DNA from 2 places in the Pedobacter jamesrossensis genome. Region 2 is predicted to be linked to the other one. Evidence: riboswitches for the same ligand, from Rfam matches in the RefSeq annotation. Region 2 holds a riboswitch; the other holds the start of a gene.
What was found. Region 2 has a riboswitch for cobalamin ahead of ACFOUY_RS15400 (TonB-dependent receptor plug domain-containing protein). Riboswitches for the same ligand answer to the same signal wherever they lie in the genome.
Positions count from the first base shown of each region.

Region 1 (8,264 bases), on a different contig from region 2:
TAAAATCCTTGGTGTAGATGGGGTGCTAGGTGGCAGTTTTGAAACGGAACAAACAAAATCGGAAGCTGGTGCTATTGCTTCAGCAGTATTATTCGGTGGCTTTGGAGGGAAAACAGGTACTGGAACTTTAACACTAACGCTAAATAATGGTACAACAGGCGATCTTTTATGGAGGTTTTTTAAAACAATGGATGCTTCAATAGCTTCATCTACAGATGATTTGGTAGAGCAAATGATGAGAAAAGTTTCTAGAAATTTCCCTTACACAAAATAACAAAAAACCAGCGACGGTTACCAAATTGGCAACCGTTGCTGGTTAATTTAATATTACTTATACAACTGATTAAATATCAACTTAAAAGTTCCATGTGTTTGTGCTCTAAAAGCAATCTCCGGGCCAAAAGCATAAAGTTTTCCTTTACCGATATTGGCTTCGAAAGCCGTTACGCCGTCCTGCAAATAAGCTTGCCCCCAAGCCCAGCCGCTGCGCAAGGGTGTTGCCGAATTAAACCACATTAAAGGTTTTATTTTGCCCGCAGCAATTGCATCGCCAGTTAATCTAAACACCGGGCTATTATCGAAATAAACATCTGCTTCTTTCTCCATACCCCAGTTTGCTTGTTGTTTGCTATCAACTTCTACATTTAAAACACTTCCCGGAACGTAATATTTTTCATCTGGCAAGCGTTTTTCTATCCCGTTAACAATTTCTACCATTGCATTACGAACAGGTAATTGTAAATGATAAGCTAAGTTTGTACTCGAGCCTATAGTTACAACTTTACCACCATCTTCAAGGAATTTCTTTATTTGAGGAATAGACTTATCCGCTGTAATTCTTCCTGTTTGTTTTTTGTATTCATCAGGAATATCTTGTGGTGTCGGGGCATTAAAACCTCCACCTCTTCCAGTTGCACCTGCATTAGGCAATGCAGGAATTGCACCTCCAACAAAAACAATTACATCATATTTTGATTTCAAATCACCTGCATCAATATCTTGCGGATAAATAACAGTCGCGTTGTAATGGTACTGTTCCATCATCCAACGCACCCATCCCGATGCCATAGAACCACCATAAGTATCCCAAAGTGCAATTCTTCCTGCCGTAATTTTAGTTTTATTTTTCGGCGCAGAAGACGATTTTAATTTAACATTTGCCTTCTCTAAAATGCTTTTTGCATTACCCGAAGCAGAAACGTAAAAATCTCCGTTTTCAGTAGAGCGATAAACGTCTGTCTTAGCTTTCAAAAGGTCGTTAACCGCTGTATAAGAATCGTTTTGAGCTGCACTTAACACATAACTAGATCCTGATGCTAATTTGTTCTCAGGTTTTAATAATTGCCCAAAAGGAATTCTCTCGAAAGGACCATTAAAATCATCTTGTAAACGATCGAATTTAACATCCATCATATAAGCTAATGTCCAGCCTGCCGCATCATAAGGCGGTGTTGGCGCACTGCCTTCGTATTTGAAATCATTTGGGTGATCTTGAGGCTCAAACATATCCAATACATGCGGACGGAAAGCTTGGTCGGTTTTAACAACATAACTTCCGGCAGGATAATTTTTACCTGCAACAGTAAAAGGAGCTGTTGCTTTTTGAACTAAAATTCCGGTTCGTATTAATGCATTTAAGAACTTAATTGCAGAGTTAAAATCTGGTTGATCGGCAGATAAAATATAACCCCTTGGGTCGCGATTTAGAGGCGCTTTCATAACCGTATCGAAAGCTTTTATACTAATTTGTCTGCCTCTGCCAAATTCTCCTCCTGCTGCAGGAGTTGATGTTTTCGCTGCAGCATTTATGGCATCAATTTTTTTAGGAGAGAAAGACCAGTTATCTTTTTTTCCTCTATCAATAGAATTTTTTCCCATTTGATAGATATTGTACAACAATTCATCGCGGTAACGCTGGGCATAACCTAAAACAGCGTAGTTTAATGAAACAGAATAGTCTATCGAGTTTTTGAAATACCATTTGCGTGGTGTAATCGGATTTGGAGAATCGCCGCTTGGCAATAATCTCGATGGAACCAAAGGAATATCAGAAGGTGTTGGGCTACCAATAATTTCCGTTAGTAAACCAACCATATTGTGAAAATAGGTTGTAGTACGTAGACCGCCGTTATACCAGGTTGAATATACAGAACCGCCTCTTTGGGTGTAACCTGCCTTATTTTCAACGTTCATTCTGTTGTGCATTGCGGCGCCAACAGCATCTAAACTGGTTAAAATAGTTGCATCGAATACGTAATTAAAAGGATCGCGATATGGCGGGCCTGCAACTACTGTTCCGGCAGGGCCAGCCTGATGATGATTATACATAATTTGCGGTATCCATTCTACAAAAAGCTGGCGACCCATATTTTGGGTTTCTTTAAGGTTTAACATAAAGAAATCTCGGTTATTATCATGTCCAGCATACTTTTCGTAAAGTCTTGGCAAGCCAGATAAAGTTCTTTTCTTTGGATCTTTTTCCCTCATGTACCAGTTACTCACCAATTCCTGACCATCAGGATTTGCGTGTGTAAATAGAATAATCACATTATCTAAAACCCTTAAAGTTTCTGCATCCGTTCTAGAAGCAAATTCGTAAGCCGTTTGAATAAGCTGATGAGCACCTACAGTTTCGTTTGCATGTAAACCACCATCTATCCAAACTACTGCCTTACCCTCTTGAGCCAAAGCTTTTGCTTGCTCTGGGGTAATTTCGGCATGAGCCAATTGCTGTGAAATCTCTTTGTATCTGTCTAATTTTTTAAGGTTTTCTGGAGAAGTCACAATCATCATGTACTGACTTCTGCCTTCTTCTGTTTTACCGATATCTACCAGTTTAACACGCTTAGAAGTTTCAGCTAATTTCTTAAAATAAGCTTCTGTTTGAGTGTAGGTTGCGAGTTGATAATCATCGCCAATATTAAAGCCAAAGTGAGATTTTGGGCTGGGAATTTCTTGTGCAATAGCTACAGTGCTACTTAACACTAAAAAAGCCATGCACAACTTTTTAAAGTAGTTTTTTATCATAGTCGGGAAAGTTTGGTTGGTTAATATCAAATATATAACAGAAATATGGTGTTAATATCCTTGCTGTAAATTTGTTACAGTTCTTCAATTTTATCAAATCACTTCTTATTTACAAAAACCCTTAATTCTTTTGAAATTCCTCCTCCATATTGCATACATTTGCCTTTGATGTAAGTTCTTATCTTTATTTTTTCATCAAACCGATGTTGGTTTTACTTAGCTGTAGATTAAAAGGGAATCGTGTGTAAATCACGAGCTGTCGCGCAACTGTAAATCCTGTCTTTTTAAACAAAAGACAACAAATTATCAAAAATGCCACTGTTTTGGTTCGCCAGAATGGGAAGGCGATAATTTGGGGATAAGTCAGGAGACCTGCCAAATATCGAATTGACGATGCTTTCGCGTTAAAAAGCAATTGGTCAGGTCTGATTTGTACAATAAAATTTAACTGTTTTATTTGGTTTTGCTTTGAGCTTTTTGCTGCAAAGAAGATTTTTTGTGCGCTAACCTTTCCTTCACATTTTTAATAAAATCATCGTAAAATATTGCTTAAAGGGCTTTTAAACGATTTATTTACTTAATCTTTAAAAGAAATGCTAACGCAAAATCTGGGCTATCCGCGTATTGGTAGCCACCGAGAACTAAAAAAAATCTGCGAAAACTATTGGGCAGATAAAACCGGGTACAAAAATGTGCTACAGGTTGGTAAAAACATTCGCCACGAAAACTGGAAATTACAAAAAGAGGCCGGAATTGATGTAATTCCCTCAAATGATTTCTCTTTTTACGACCAGGTACTTGACCATTCTTTAACTTTTGGTGCAATACCGAAAAGGTACAACGAAGTTATACTTAAAAAAGGCAATTCTGAGCTCGATTTGTATTTCGCAATGGCTAGGGGCTACCAAAAAGATGGGCTTGATGTTGTGGCAATGGAAATGACAAAATGGTTCGATACCAATTACCATTACATTGTTCCGGAGTTTTACAAAAACCAGCCATTTAAACTTTTCTCTACTAAAATTATTGATGATTTTTATGAAGCTAAGCAATTAGGAATTACGACCAAACCAGTTTTAATTGGTCCTGTTTCTTATTTATTACTAGGAAAAGAAAAAGAAGTGGGTTTTGAAAAAATCGATTTAATTAAAAATCTGCTTCCAGTTTATTTAGACATTCTAACGCGGTTAGATTCTTTAGGAGTTGAATACATCCAGTTTGACGAGCCGTTTTTAACACTTGATTTAACTGAAAATGAGCAGCAAGCTTATGATTATGCTTACAAACAAATCCGAAAATCGTTCCCTAAATTAAAAATTGTTCTTGCTACTTATTTTGAAGGTTTAGGTAATAACTTGGCTTTAACTCTAACACTTCCCGTAGATATTTTACATATCGATTTAGTGCGGGCGCCGAAGCAATTAGACCATATTATTTCTTCATTAAATGATAAAATCATTCTTTCAATTGGTGTTGTAGATGGTCGAAACATCTGGAAAAACGATTTTGAAAGCTCTTTAGAAATCATCAACAAAGCAATCGAAAAGGTTGGAAAAGATAGAGTTTGGATTGCGCCATCATGTTCACTAATTCATTCGCCTGTTGATTTAGATAATGAAACTGACGAACAAAACCTATCAGCAGAAATTAAACAATGGTTGGCATTTGCAAAACAGAAAGTTGCAGAAGTTGTAACCTTAAAAAAACTTGCCACAAACGAAAGCCCTGCATCTACCACGCAAAAATTCGAAGCAAATAAACAAGCCATAGCCAACCGTAAAAGCTCTGCTTTAATTCACAATCCGGCAGTTAAGCAAAGGGTAACTCAGCTTAAACCAGAAGACGCTAACCGTTTAAGTCCGTTTTCGTTGAGAAAAATTAAACAACAAGCTTTAAAATTGCCTGCTTATCCTACAACAACAATCGGTTCGTTCCCACAAACGGCAGAAGTTAGAAGCTGGAGAGCAAAATTTAAAAACGGAACTTTTACTGCAAATGAATACAATACTTTAATTGCTGAAGAAACTGCAAAAGCGGTGAAATGGCAAGAGGAAATTGGTTTAGATATATTGGTTCATGGCGAATTTGAACGCAATGATATGGTAGAATATTTTGGTGAGCAACTGGATGGTTTTGCTTTTTCCAAAAATGGATGGGTTCAAAGTTATGGCTCTCGCTGCGTTAAGCCTCCCATTATTTTTGGTGATGTTTCTCGTCCGCAGGCAATGACTGTAAAATGTACTACATATGCGCAATCTCTCACTTCAAAGTACATGAAAGGCATGTTAACGGGTCCTGTAACCATTTTACAATGGTCGTTTGTTCGTAACGACCAGCCTCGTTCGGTTACTTGTACACAAATTGCATTGGCAATTCGCGATGAAGTTTGCGACCTTGAAAAAGCAGGAATTAAGATTATTCAGATTGATGAACCTGCAATTAGAGAAGGTTTACCATTGCGAAGAGCAGATTGGCAAACTTATTTAAACTGGGCGGTTAATGCCTTCAAAATTTCTGCAGCAGGCGTAGAAGATGAAACCCAAATTCACACACACATGTGCTATTCTGAGTTTAACGACATCATTCAGAACATCGCCGATATGGATGCCGATGTTATTACAATTGAAACTTCGCGTTCGCAAATGGAACTGCTAGATGCTTTTGCCGATTTCAAATATCCAAACGAAATTGGTCCTGGCGTTTATGATATTCACTCTCCAAGAGTTCCTAAAAGGGAAGAAATGATTACGCTGCTTAAAAAAGCAAAAGCGGTTATACCATCAGAGCAACTTTGGGTAAACCCCGATTGTGGTTTAAAAACACGCGGATGGAATGAAACCAAAAAAGCTTTAATCGAGATGGTTGAAGCGGCAAAAGAAATGCGCAAAACTGAGCATGTTTTAGCGGCCGAAAATCTGATTAATTAAATTACTTTTGCCACGGGAAGACAGAAAACAATGTTTTCCGTGGCATTTTATTATAATCTACATGACCTTAGAAGAAAGAATTGAAGCATCAAAAACCAGTATTTTTAAAGCTGTTTTTCCAAATACAACTAACCATTACGATACGCTTTTCGGCGGTACCGCGATGCACATGATGGATGAAGTTGCTTTTATTACGGCAACGCGTTTTAGCAGACAAATTATGGTTACCGTTAGCAGCGATAGAATTGATTTTAAGAAATCTATCCCGGCAGGAACAATTGTTGAATTAATTGGACAGGTTACAAAAGTAGGAAACACCAGCTTAAAAGTTAATGTCGAAATTTATATTGAACAGATGTATGCAGAGGGCAGAGAATTAGCCGTTCACGGCGATTTCACATTTGTTGCCATCGATGAAAATAAAAAACCTGTTCAGGTAATTAAATAAAATCTTTCGCTAAGTATAAATATTCATTGCTACCATATTGTTAAATTGCATAATGGAAAATCAACCTTCAGAAGCTTACTTTCAAGAAATTGCCAGACAATTAAGCTGCCCGGATGGTGACCAGGGCATCAAAACTGGAGAAGTGATGAATATTAACAACATCGGTATGACCAAAAGTTCCATCAATGCATTAAGTGTTCTAGATGGGCAAACTATACTGGAAATTGGTCACGGTAATGGTGGGCATATATCTTATCTTCTTAAAAAAGCAAAAGAGTTAACCTATTTTGGAATTGATATTTCTGAAACCATCATCACCGAAGCGCAGCGAATCAACGAATCTTTTATAAAGAAAAATCAGGCTTGTTTTCAGCTAAGCAATGGAGAATCTATTCCATTTGAGGATAATAAATTTGATAAAGTCTTCACGGTAAATACAATCTATTTCTGGAAAAACCCAGCTCAATATCTTGCAGAAATTAAACGTGTTATAAGACGAGATGGACTATTTGTGCTTTGCTTCGCCGATAAAACTTTTATGCAAAGTTTGCCTTTTACTAAATACGGATTTACATTATATGATGAGGAAGAAGCAATTTCTTTGTTAAAAATTGGAGGCTTCAGAATTGTAAAATCAGAGGTGAACAAAGAAGAAATTCAAAGTAATTCTGGAGGATTAGTCACCAGAAATTATCATACTATTGTTTGCGGATAAGTTTTCAGCGTCTTCCATGCCTGTGTCCTCACACACCGTAATTTTTTATGCCTGTGAGGATACAGACCTGGATGAATATAAAGCGATATTAATACAAAACCAAATATAAGTACGCGTAAACAACTGGTGCTGCCAATAATAAACCATCAAATCTATCCAGCAAGCCACCGTGTCCAGGCAATAAACCACCACTATCTTTTGTATCTAAGCTACGTTTAAGCATCGACTCTACTAAATCACCAAGCGTACCAAAACTGGCAATTAAAATAGCCATACCAACCCAAACAGTAGGTGTTGTTTCTTTAAATAAATAAGATAAACCGTAACCAACTAAAGCCGCGGTGAGCATTCCACCAAAAAAACCCTCCCAGCTTTTTTTAGGTGAGTGGCGCTCGAATAGTTTACGCTTACCATACTTTACACCAAACATATAAGCGCCGGTATCATTTGCCCAAAGCATCAATAAGAAAGCTAAAGGAAAATGAAAATTAAATGTATTCCAATCGCTTAAAAAGCCCAATGCGTGGAAAAAGCAAAACGGAAAGGTTACATAAACAAAGCCAACAAAAGTGTATGAAATATTTGCGAACGGAATTTTGCTTTTCTTATAAAGTTCTGTTATAAAAACCGAGAAAATTAATGGAATACAAAGCAAAAGGTATTTAACATCGTAATCTAAATAATGTAAACCAGCAGCCATTAAAAATATTAAAGCGCTTGCAGCTAAACCTATATTTCTGTGTGGTCTAATTCCGGAGTTTTTAATTAATTTATAAAACTCGAAGAGCGATAAAAGACTTAAAAGCAGATAAAATGCTGTAAAAACATATGTTCCTAAAAAAACGGAAGCAAGCATTACAATTGTAAAAAAGAAAGCGGTTATTGCCCGGGTTTTCATCGATTATTAAAAGATAAGTTGTAAGATAAAAGCTTATAATGCCTGTTTATTCGATTTCGTTTTTAACAATATATTCAATTGCTTTATCGAAATCTACCTTATTCACCAGAACATTTATTTCGCCAATATTGTAAGCAGATAGCTGTTTGTTGATTACAACCGCAGGAATATCTTCTTCAGCTAATCCTTGTTTTAATACTTCGGCTGCAAATGCATCGCCGGTGGTGTATACTTTAACCCAGTTTTCGT
Region 1 is NZ_JBHSBY010000030.1:172,420-180,683, forward strand. Features, by position in the region: gene ACFOUY_RS05485 (hypothetical protein) at 1-274, shown strand, start outside; gene ACFOUY_RS05490 (M14 family metallopeptidase) at 328-2,997, opposite strand; cobalamin riboswitch at 3,218-3,422, shown strand; gene metE (5-methyltetrahydropteroyltriglutamate--homocysteine S-methyltransferase) at 3,621-5,954, shown strand; gene ACFOUY_RS05500 (acyl-CoA thioesterase) at 6,016-6,402, shown strand; gene ACFOUY_RS05505 (class I SAM-dependent methyltransferase) at 6,455-7,117, shown strand; gene ACFOUY_RS05510 (phosphatidate cytidylyltransferase) at 7,206-8,015, opposite strand; gene ACFOUY_RS05515 (putative signal transducing protein) at 8,062-8,264, opposite strand, start outside; gene ACFOUY_RS05520 (CPBP family intramembrane glutamic endopeptidase) at 8,249-8,264, opposite strand, start outside.
Region 1: another riboswitch for cobalamin. It lies ahead of metE (5-methyltetrahydropteroyltriglutamate--homocysteine S-methyltransferase); the one in region 2 lies ahead of ACFOUY_RS15400 (TonB-dependent receptor plug domain-containing protein).

Region 2 (8,264 bases):
TGTTTGCCCGCTTTGCTATTTTAGAAAGCCACGGAGCTTTAAACGGCGTAAATATTGAGAATTACAAACCTAATACTGAACAATAATTAAAAATGAGAGTTATAGCAGAACTTCCACATCCTGAATGTAAGATCACAATCTTTTCGATGAACCAAAAATACATTGCAAAATTTGAGCAAGGCACTTTTGAGCAAAGTTACAAGGTAGCGGAGCTTGATTTGAGTGGAGGAGGTGTTAATGATGTGCTCGAAATATTAGACGAAGAGTTTATCTCAACAGTAATAGAAAGATTTAAAATTATGAGAGGCGATTTTACAGCAGCCTACAAAAGACACCAATTTTAGTTAATTGTATCACTTAACTATCTGATTTACAGATAGTAAAATAGCTAATCAAAATTTAATTTTGAAAAAGTACCTGTATTTACCACTAAAATCTATGTTTATTTTATATTTTTGTTTAGTATAAGTATTATAACTTACTGATATATTGACTATTAAAGCATAACACAAAATATAATTCTGAGGGTTAATTCTACCAAATTAATGAGAAGTTTACAATATTTTCATTTTTTTATCAGCTTTTCCGATCATTTATAAACCCAGCATAAAAAAATACTTTTTGGTTCATAAACAAAAATTCCATGCTGGTTTTAAACCAGCATGGAATTTAATCTCAATATCGTTAACAAAAATATTGTAGTAAATGTCGGGACTATATTCGCCACGAACTACAGGTTTTGCTTTTCTAAATATTTTAAGCAATCACGGTATCGTGAACCACTACTCTATACCAGTTTTTAGAAAATTTCTCAACCGCATCTAAATGTGTTTTATCTTCCTGGTATGCATTATGGTCTGCAATGTTTGCAAAGGTTATTGTTAGCGAATAAGTAAATGAATTATCGGTTACCGGTCGAATAGGTGTATTAGCCGCCAAACCATAATTTAATGTTTTGATGAATTTGATTGGTTTTAAGCTTTCGAAGAAATTTGCAAACTCAGTTATTTCGGTTTTAGTGAGTTGTGGTTTTAACCAAAACATTACAAAGTGCTGTATTTGTCCTTTGTCAGCTATATTGTTTTCAGTCATGGGAGTTTTTATTTTAAATATAGAAATCATTTTTTTAGTCACAAAAAAAGCGCTTCGATTTTCACCGAAACGCTTTCTTAAATATAAGGACCTAACTAATTTTTAGGTTGCACACGACCAGATTTTCTGTCTTCGCCTCTACCGATTAAATAACCACCGCCAGCACCAGCTAAACCACCGATAATTGCGCCACGACCTTTTTTCTTATCAATTAAAGCACCGCCTACTGCACCTGCTGCTGCACCAATTACTGTACCCTTAGCAGCATCACTCCAACCTGTTTTTTTAGCAGTTGGTTGTGTACCTCCGTAAGAGCTAGAACTACCACCAGATGTTGTAGCATAAGATTTAGAAGATCTTGAACCTGCTTTTCTTGCTGCAGCTAACTCAGCTTGATGTTGCGCTTCTTTTTCGGCTTCAACTTTTGCAGTTTCTGCTCTTTTAAAGCTATCTAACCTTAAACTATCTTTCACAGCCTTAACAGCCAATTGTTTTTCTGCTTCTTGTTGTTTTAATGCAGCTTCTTCTTTTGCTTTATTGTTACAAGCAAACATTACTGAACTTAATGCGATTACTACAAATATCTTTTTCATAACGTTTAATTTTCATTACTCTTCTTTTAACCACCTAACCCGGTTAAAAAAGTTTCATTTGGGATGTATAATTTAGTTAATAATCAATACTAAAGAAAAAATGATGCCAAAAATTTTTAAAATTGTAAAACTAATCTAATAAGTCAATATACCAAAAACCTAAATCAGTTGATTCTGAATCAGTTTCAACTTCATTATCGGTATTTTTTGTTGGATTATTATAAGTTCGATATACAAGCTCTCCAACCTCGAAATTGACTATTTTCTTGAATATTGGACCTTCGAAGGCAAAAGTATGAAACTCGCCACTTTCACCACAGGGGTCTATATTTTTTGGTAAGGCGCTAATTAAAGATTGTGTAATTACTTTTCCACAAATGAATTTGAGATTTTGCTGCGTACAAACTATGATGGTTTTATAGTTCAATTTAAGAAATTCATTAATTAATAAAGTCGTATCTTTTTTCCATAAAGGAAAAATTGCTTTTAAGCCAACTTCGGCAAGTTTTTCTTCCCGATATTGCCGTAAATCTTCTAAAAATATGTCGCCAAAAATAGAATGCGTTATGCCTTCATCTTTGAATTTCTGAAGATGAATTCGCATTGTATTATCATAGGTTTCCATATCGGGCATTTCTGGCAAACGAATTTGATACAATGGAATACCAATGCTTTCTGCCTGTTTAATTAGTAAGCTTTCGCGAACGCCATGCATAGAAACCCGCTTGTATTTTTCTGTTAGCGTTGTAATAAGATACTTTATTTCAATAGTTTCATCTTGTAATGCGTAATGTAAAGCCAGTGTGCTATCTTTTCCACCGCTCCAATTAAAAATGCAAAGCTTCTTATTCATTATTTAAAAGGATATCTTTTAGAGATGCTACACCGTTAACAGCAGTTCGTTCTATTGCTATTATGTTTTTGTAACGCCTTACTTCGGGTATTTTTGGATCTACAATGTATTTTGGAACTGATGATGGAATAAAATCTATTAAGCCAGCAGCCGGATAGACAGCCAAAGATGTACCAATTAGCACAAAAATATCTGCCTTCTTACAAATTTCTGCAGCAACCTCAATCATTGAAACAGATTCGCCAAACCAAACCACATGCGGACGCAGCTGCGAGCCTAATTCGCATAGTTCGCCCATTCGTATCTCTGAGCCATTAATTTGGTAAGTAAGGCTTGATTTGATATTGGATTGAGATTTTGTAATTACCCCATGAAGATGAGTAACTTTTGTTGAGCCTGCCCTTTCGTGTAAATCATCTATATTCTGTGTGATAATTTCAACATCAAAATCTTTTTCGAGTTCGGCCAAAATGGAATGTGCCAAATTTGGCTGAGCAGCTAAAACTTGTCTTCTTCTTTCATTATAAAATTCCTGAACCAATTCAGGATTTCTTTCCCACGCCTCTGGTGTTGCCACATCGTAAATGTTATAACCTTCCCACAGTCCGTCAGAATCGCGAAAAGTTTTCAAGCCACTTTCTGCACTAATCCCTGCCCCTGTTAAAACAACTAATTTCATTATCTGCTTAAAACTTCGATTTTAGAATAGTTTACAAATTTCTTAGCAATAAACTCATCTGCCGTAAATATTTCGGGGTGAAACATGCAAGCCAGGGCTTCAATACCTTCAACCAAAGTACCTACACTTGGTTGGGTAAACATATCAAAGTCTGCTATGTAAACCTGGTTATTTTTCACAGCTTCCAAATCATCCCAACCTTTTTTAGATGTTAGTAAAGGCATTTCTTCTATGCTTCTGGCTACATCAAAACCACATGGCGCTATAACCAAAACCTGTGGATTGTATTTTACAATTTTCTCCCATTGGGTTACAATAGAATCTCCTGCCGGATTAGAAAGCATATCTACACCACCTGCAGCGGCAATTTGAAAAGGAATCCAATGTCCGCAGTTATAAATTGGCTCAATCCATTCCATCAACATTATGCGTTTTAAAGGCGCTTTATTTGCTCTTAACTCATCCAGAATATAATCTGTTTTCTTTTGAAGATTAGCTAGATAATTTAAGGCAACTTCTTCCTTGCCCATTGCTTTAGCAATAGTTATGGCACATTCAAAAACATCTTGCAAATTATTTGGTGATAAAGGAACGAGGGTTGGCTGTTTGCTAAGTTTCATTACTGCTGTTTCGGTGCAAACGGTGTCAATATTGCAAACCTCACAAATATCTTGTGTAAAAACGATATCAGGCGAAATGCTTTCCAGCAACTCATCATCTACCCAATACAAGCTTTTCCCCTGCGCTTTCGAGGCTGAAAAAATCTTATCAATTTCTATACTAGAATAATTTTTTCCTTCTAATATGCAGCGAACAATTTTAGGCATGTTTGCAGCTTCTTTTGGGCATTCGAAAGTAACGCCGTACAAATATTCCTGCAAACCCATATCGTAAATCATTTTGGTAGCAGCGGGTAAAAAAGAAACAACCTTCATATTGTGGTAAATGTGATAAGTAAAGTAAAATGGATGATGTAACCTGGAATAAAGTTAAAAAAAATCCTCTTTTGAAATTAATCGAAAGAGGATTTTATTATTCGTTTTAAGAACTATTATATCTTTTGTGTCTGTAATTTTAACACTGGATACTTCGCTTTTAAAATTTCGAAAGCTCCGAAAAGAATTGCGCCATAAATTACAGTTCCTTCTAAAAATCTAATTTCGAAAGGAATCGCTCTTTCCAGGCATAACCAAAAACCAGCTAAATCTTGTGTATAAGATGGGTTTCTAAACCAAATCGGAAAATCAGTTACAATCCAGTGTATTAAAACTATAACCAATGTTGATGCTAATAAATTAGCTATCGTTATATTTTTTAGCATTAATCTTCCAACTAAAACCATTAAAGCAAATGCTCCGTAAACCCAATACCAACCTTCGTATAAAAAGCCGCTACTGTATTTACTGAAAATAGTTGTCGATAAAACAAAATCGCTTAAAAATAAACTTAATAAAGGAAAAGCAAATGCTTTCAAATTATCTTTAAAGTAAGCGCCACCAAAAAGTGCAACTGCCCCTATCGATGAAAAATTAGCAAACTTCAATTCATCAGAATTAAATGTTACCAGTAAACGGAAACCCGTTATTGCCAATATCATTAATAATAACAATAAAGTGCGTGGGTTAAATTTTAAATGAGCCATTTTATATTGGTTAATTATTTTGCAAAGTTAAATTTTCTTATCGGATATTAAAACTTACGCCTGTATTAAAATTGAAACCCATGCTATTATAGCCGATAATTTCATTATACTTTTCATCTAGTATGTTTTTAGCATCGAAGAATATTTTAACACGTTTGTTTGCTAATGAATATTCTGCATAAGCGCTTAATAATTTGTAAGCTGGTAAAGTATCAACCGTATAAGTGCTGAAATTACCATCAGTACGATTTCCGAAATAGCGGTAATTTGCGCTAACGAATAAATTTGTAGTAGCCTGAACGCCTGCAGTTATGCCAAAAGTATTTTTTGGTCTGCGGAAAAGATAATCTGCAATGGCGTTATCTACGAAGTTAAATTCATTTCCTTCAACATAAGCGTAATAACCATTTAAGCTAAACTTTCCAAACTTAACAGCTGGCTCAACTTCAAAACCCTTAGTTTTTTGGCTAACCTGATTAACATATCCTGCAGGGAAAGCATAAATAATTGCATCTTTTAAATCGCGTTTAAAACCAGCTAATCTTAAAGTAAATTTCTCATCAGCAAAGCTGAAGTTAACTCCAGCCTCATAATTTTGAGACTTTTCGGGCTTCAAATCTAAATTAGCACCAAACTGACCAAACAACATATTTAATGTTGGCACTTTAAAAGCTGTTGATACTGTACCAAATAATTTTATTTCCTTAATAATGTTGATTCTTGGTGTAACTGAATAAGTATAGTTCTCACCATATTGCTCGTGTTTGTTGTAACGACCACCAACCTCTAAGTTAAATACACTTAAATCATGTAAAAATAATGAACCATAAGCTGCAAAAATATTGGCTTTTGGAGATTTACCAGCCGAAACAAGCTTCATTACTCGATTATCTATACCTACCAGTAAATCTAACTTATTGTTAAGCTTTTGGTTGTAAAATACATCTACAATTGAGATTTTACCTTGAGAAAAACTTGGAAACGAACTATGAGAATCGTTTGAAGTGCTTTCATAGCTATAGTTTAAAGTTACTTTACCTGTAGCAAATTCATATTTTGCATTTGTACCAGCAGCAACGTTTTTAAGAATCGAATAGTTTCCTGCATCCACAAAAGCACCACCATCAAAACTATAGTTACCATAGTAATAGCGCACAAAAGGATTTACAGAGAAATGCTTATCTAATTTTACTCCGAAATTTGCATTTAAAGCACCCGTTCTGAAACCATCCTTATCAAATTCTGCACTGTTTCCTTCCGGATTAGCCGCTTCAGAAATACCATTACTTTTATTCTGAGTATAATTAACGTTATATGTAAAACCTTCTACCCCTCCATTTAAGCCAATAGTACCTTTTAAAGTTTCGTAACTGCCAATACTTGCAACACCATAAATTGTGTTTCCATTCGGACCACCTTTTTTAGTGATGATGTTAATTACGCCTGCAACTGCATCCGAACCGTAAATTGTAGATTGGCCACCTCTTAAAATTTCGATATGGTCTATTTGGTCGATTGATAAAAGACGTAAATCGAAAGCGCCGCCATTTCCTGATGGGTCGTTTTGTACAATTCCATCAATTAAAACAACAGCATAAGCACTACCCGCACCACGGAAAAATACCGATTTATTTAAACCTGGGTTACTGCTCGAACCTGCAACGATAATACCTGCCTGCTCGCTAATTAATTCTGGTAATGATTTACCATGACTACGTTCTAAAGTTTCTTTGCTAATAATGGTAACCACCTTACCAGTTTGCGATTGCTTCTGGTCGTTTTTTGTAGCCGTAATTACAACATCTTTCAGTTGTAAACTGTCTTGTGCATTAGCCAATTGGCTAATTGTTAATTGTACAAACCCCAGGCCTGCAGCAATTAAAATTCTTTTTTTGTTCATTTGATTGTGAGTTTTGCCCACAGCCAACAGATTAGGAAAGGAAATGAAAATACGAAAACGTTTAGTACCTCAAACCTAGCTTCAATCCCCGAAAGCTATGAAATTATACGCTAAGGCAGGTCTTCTGACTTACTCCCGTTTTTTCTGCCTTCCCGAATCAGAATTGAAACAGTGGCTTTTTGAATGAAAAAACGTTATAGAGCTTACAGCTGCGGGACAGTTGCAGAATTACACTGCATTCCCTTTTAATTCCGGTTGTAAAGCCGGAAACCAAAAGCGCTGCAAAAGTAGGTATTAAAGCTGAAAGACCAAAGGTTAAAACAAAAAGCTTTTTATCCTATTTAAATAACCGATTAAGAAATGATTATTTTAACTTTAAATATCAAATCCGAATTATGAAATCTATTCTCCTTTTTGTATTTTCCGTAATGAGTTTATCTGCTATCGCTCAAAAAATAGATACCGTTTTTCTAAATAAATTATTAGAATCTAAACCTGAATTCTTTGGAAGCATATTAAACCACGCAGATAAAAACCAGGTACAAATTCTTTATACACAGATTAATCGCGATGCTAAAAACAAACCAAGTTTTAAAAGCTATAGTTACAATTTAAATCCACAGCATTACTTCTACCCTGCCAGCACCGTTAAATTAGCCGCCGTAATTTTCGCTTTAGAGAAAGTTAATCGTTTAAAAGCAACGGGAATTACAGTCAAAAGCACCATGATAACAGATAGCGCTTTTAAGGGTCAAACCAAGGTTTTAAAAGATAGTTCAGCTCAAAATAGCCTGCCATCAATTGAACATTATATCAAAAAAATTCTTTTAACCAGCGATAACGATGCTTTTAATAGATTGTTTGAGTTTATTGGAAGAGCGGAATTAAACGAAAAATTAAAGAAAAATGGACTTCTGAATAGTAGAATTTTAAACCGCTTAGCCATCGGTGATGCTGGTGAAACCGCTAAACATACTAATCCAATTAAATTTTACAATGGTGATAAACTGGTTTACAATCAAGAAGCGCAATATGACCCAAAAGAATATGATTTGGTTTTAACCAATACAGTAATGGGTAAGGGTTATTTAGATAGCTCTGACAAATTGGTAAATAAGCCTTTCAGCCTGGAGAATAAAAATGCTTTTGCAATTAACGACCAGCAAAAGCTAATGCAAAAACTAATCCTACCAGAAGTTTTTCCTGCCAACGAACGCTATAATTTAACTCCGGATGATTATCAATTGATTTACACCTACATGAGCAAATTGCCAACAGAAAGCAATTATCCTAAATATGATGAAAAAGAATTTTGGCCAACCTATGCTAAAATGCTGTATTACGGTAGAGATAAAAACGCAGATTTAAACCCAGACATTAGAATATTTAATAAGTATGGTGATAGTTATGGTTACATAATCGATAATTCTTACTTCGTAGATTTTAAAAATGGAATTGAGTTTTTCTTAACCGCAGTTATTCAAAGTAATGAAGATGGAATTTTC
Region 2 is NZ_JBHSBY010000134.1:5,452-13,715, reverse strand. Features, by position in the region: gene ACFOUY_RS15440 (DUF3291 domain-containing protein) at 1-86, shown strand, start outside; gene ACFOUY_RS15435 (hypothetical protein) at 93-344, shown strand; gene ACFOUY_RS15430 (Dabb family protein) at 757-1,092, opposite strand; gene ACFOUY_RS15425 (YMGG-like glycine zipper-containing protein) at 1,188-1,685, opposite strand; gene ACFOUY_RS15420 (Dph6-related ATP pyrophosphatase) at 1,816-2,538, opposite strand; gene ACFOUY_RS15415 (Sir2 family NAD-dependent protein deacetylase) at 2,531-3,217, opposite strand; gene ACFOUY_RS15410 (ABC transporter substrate-binding protein) at 3,217-4,152, opposite strand; gene ACFOUY_RS15405 (DUF6580 family putative transport protein) at 4,269-4,859, opposite strand; gene ACFOUY_RS15400 (TonB-dependent receptor plug domain-containing protein) at 4,897-6,759, opposite strand; cobalamin riboswitch at 6,857-7,049, opposite strand; gene ACFOUY_RS15395 (serine hydrolase) at 7,155-8,264, shown strand, end outside.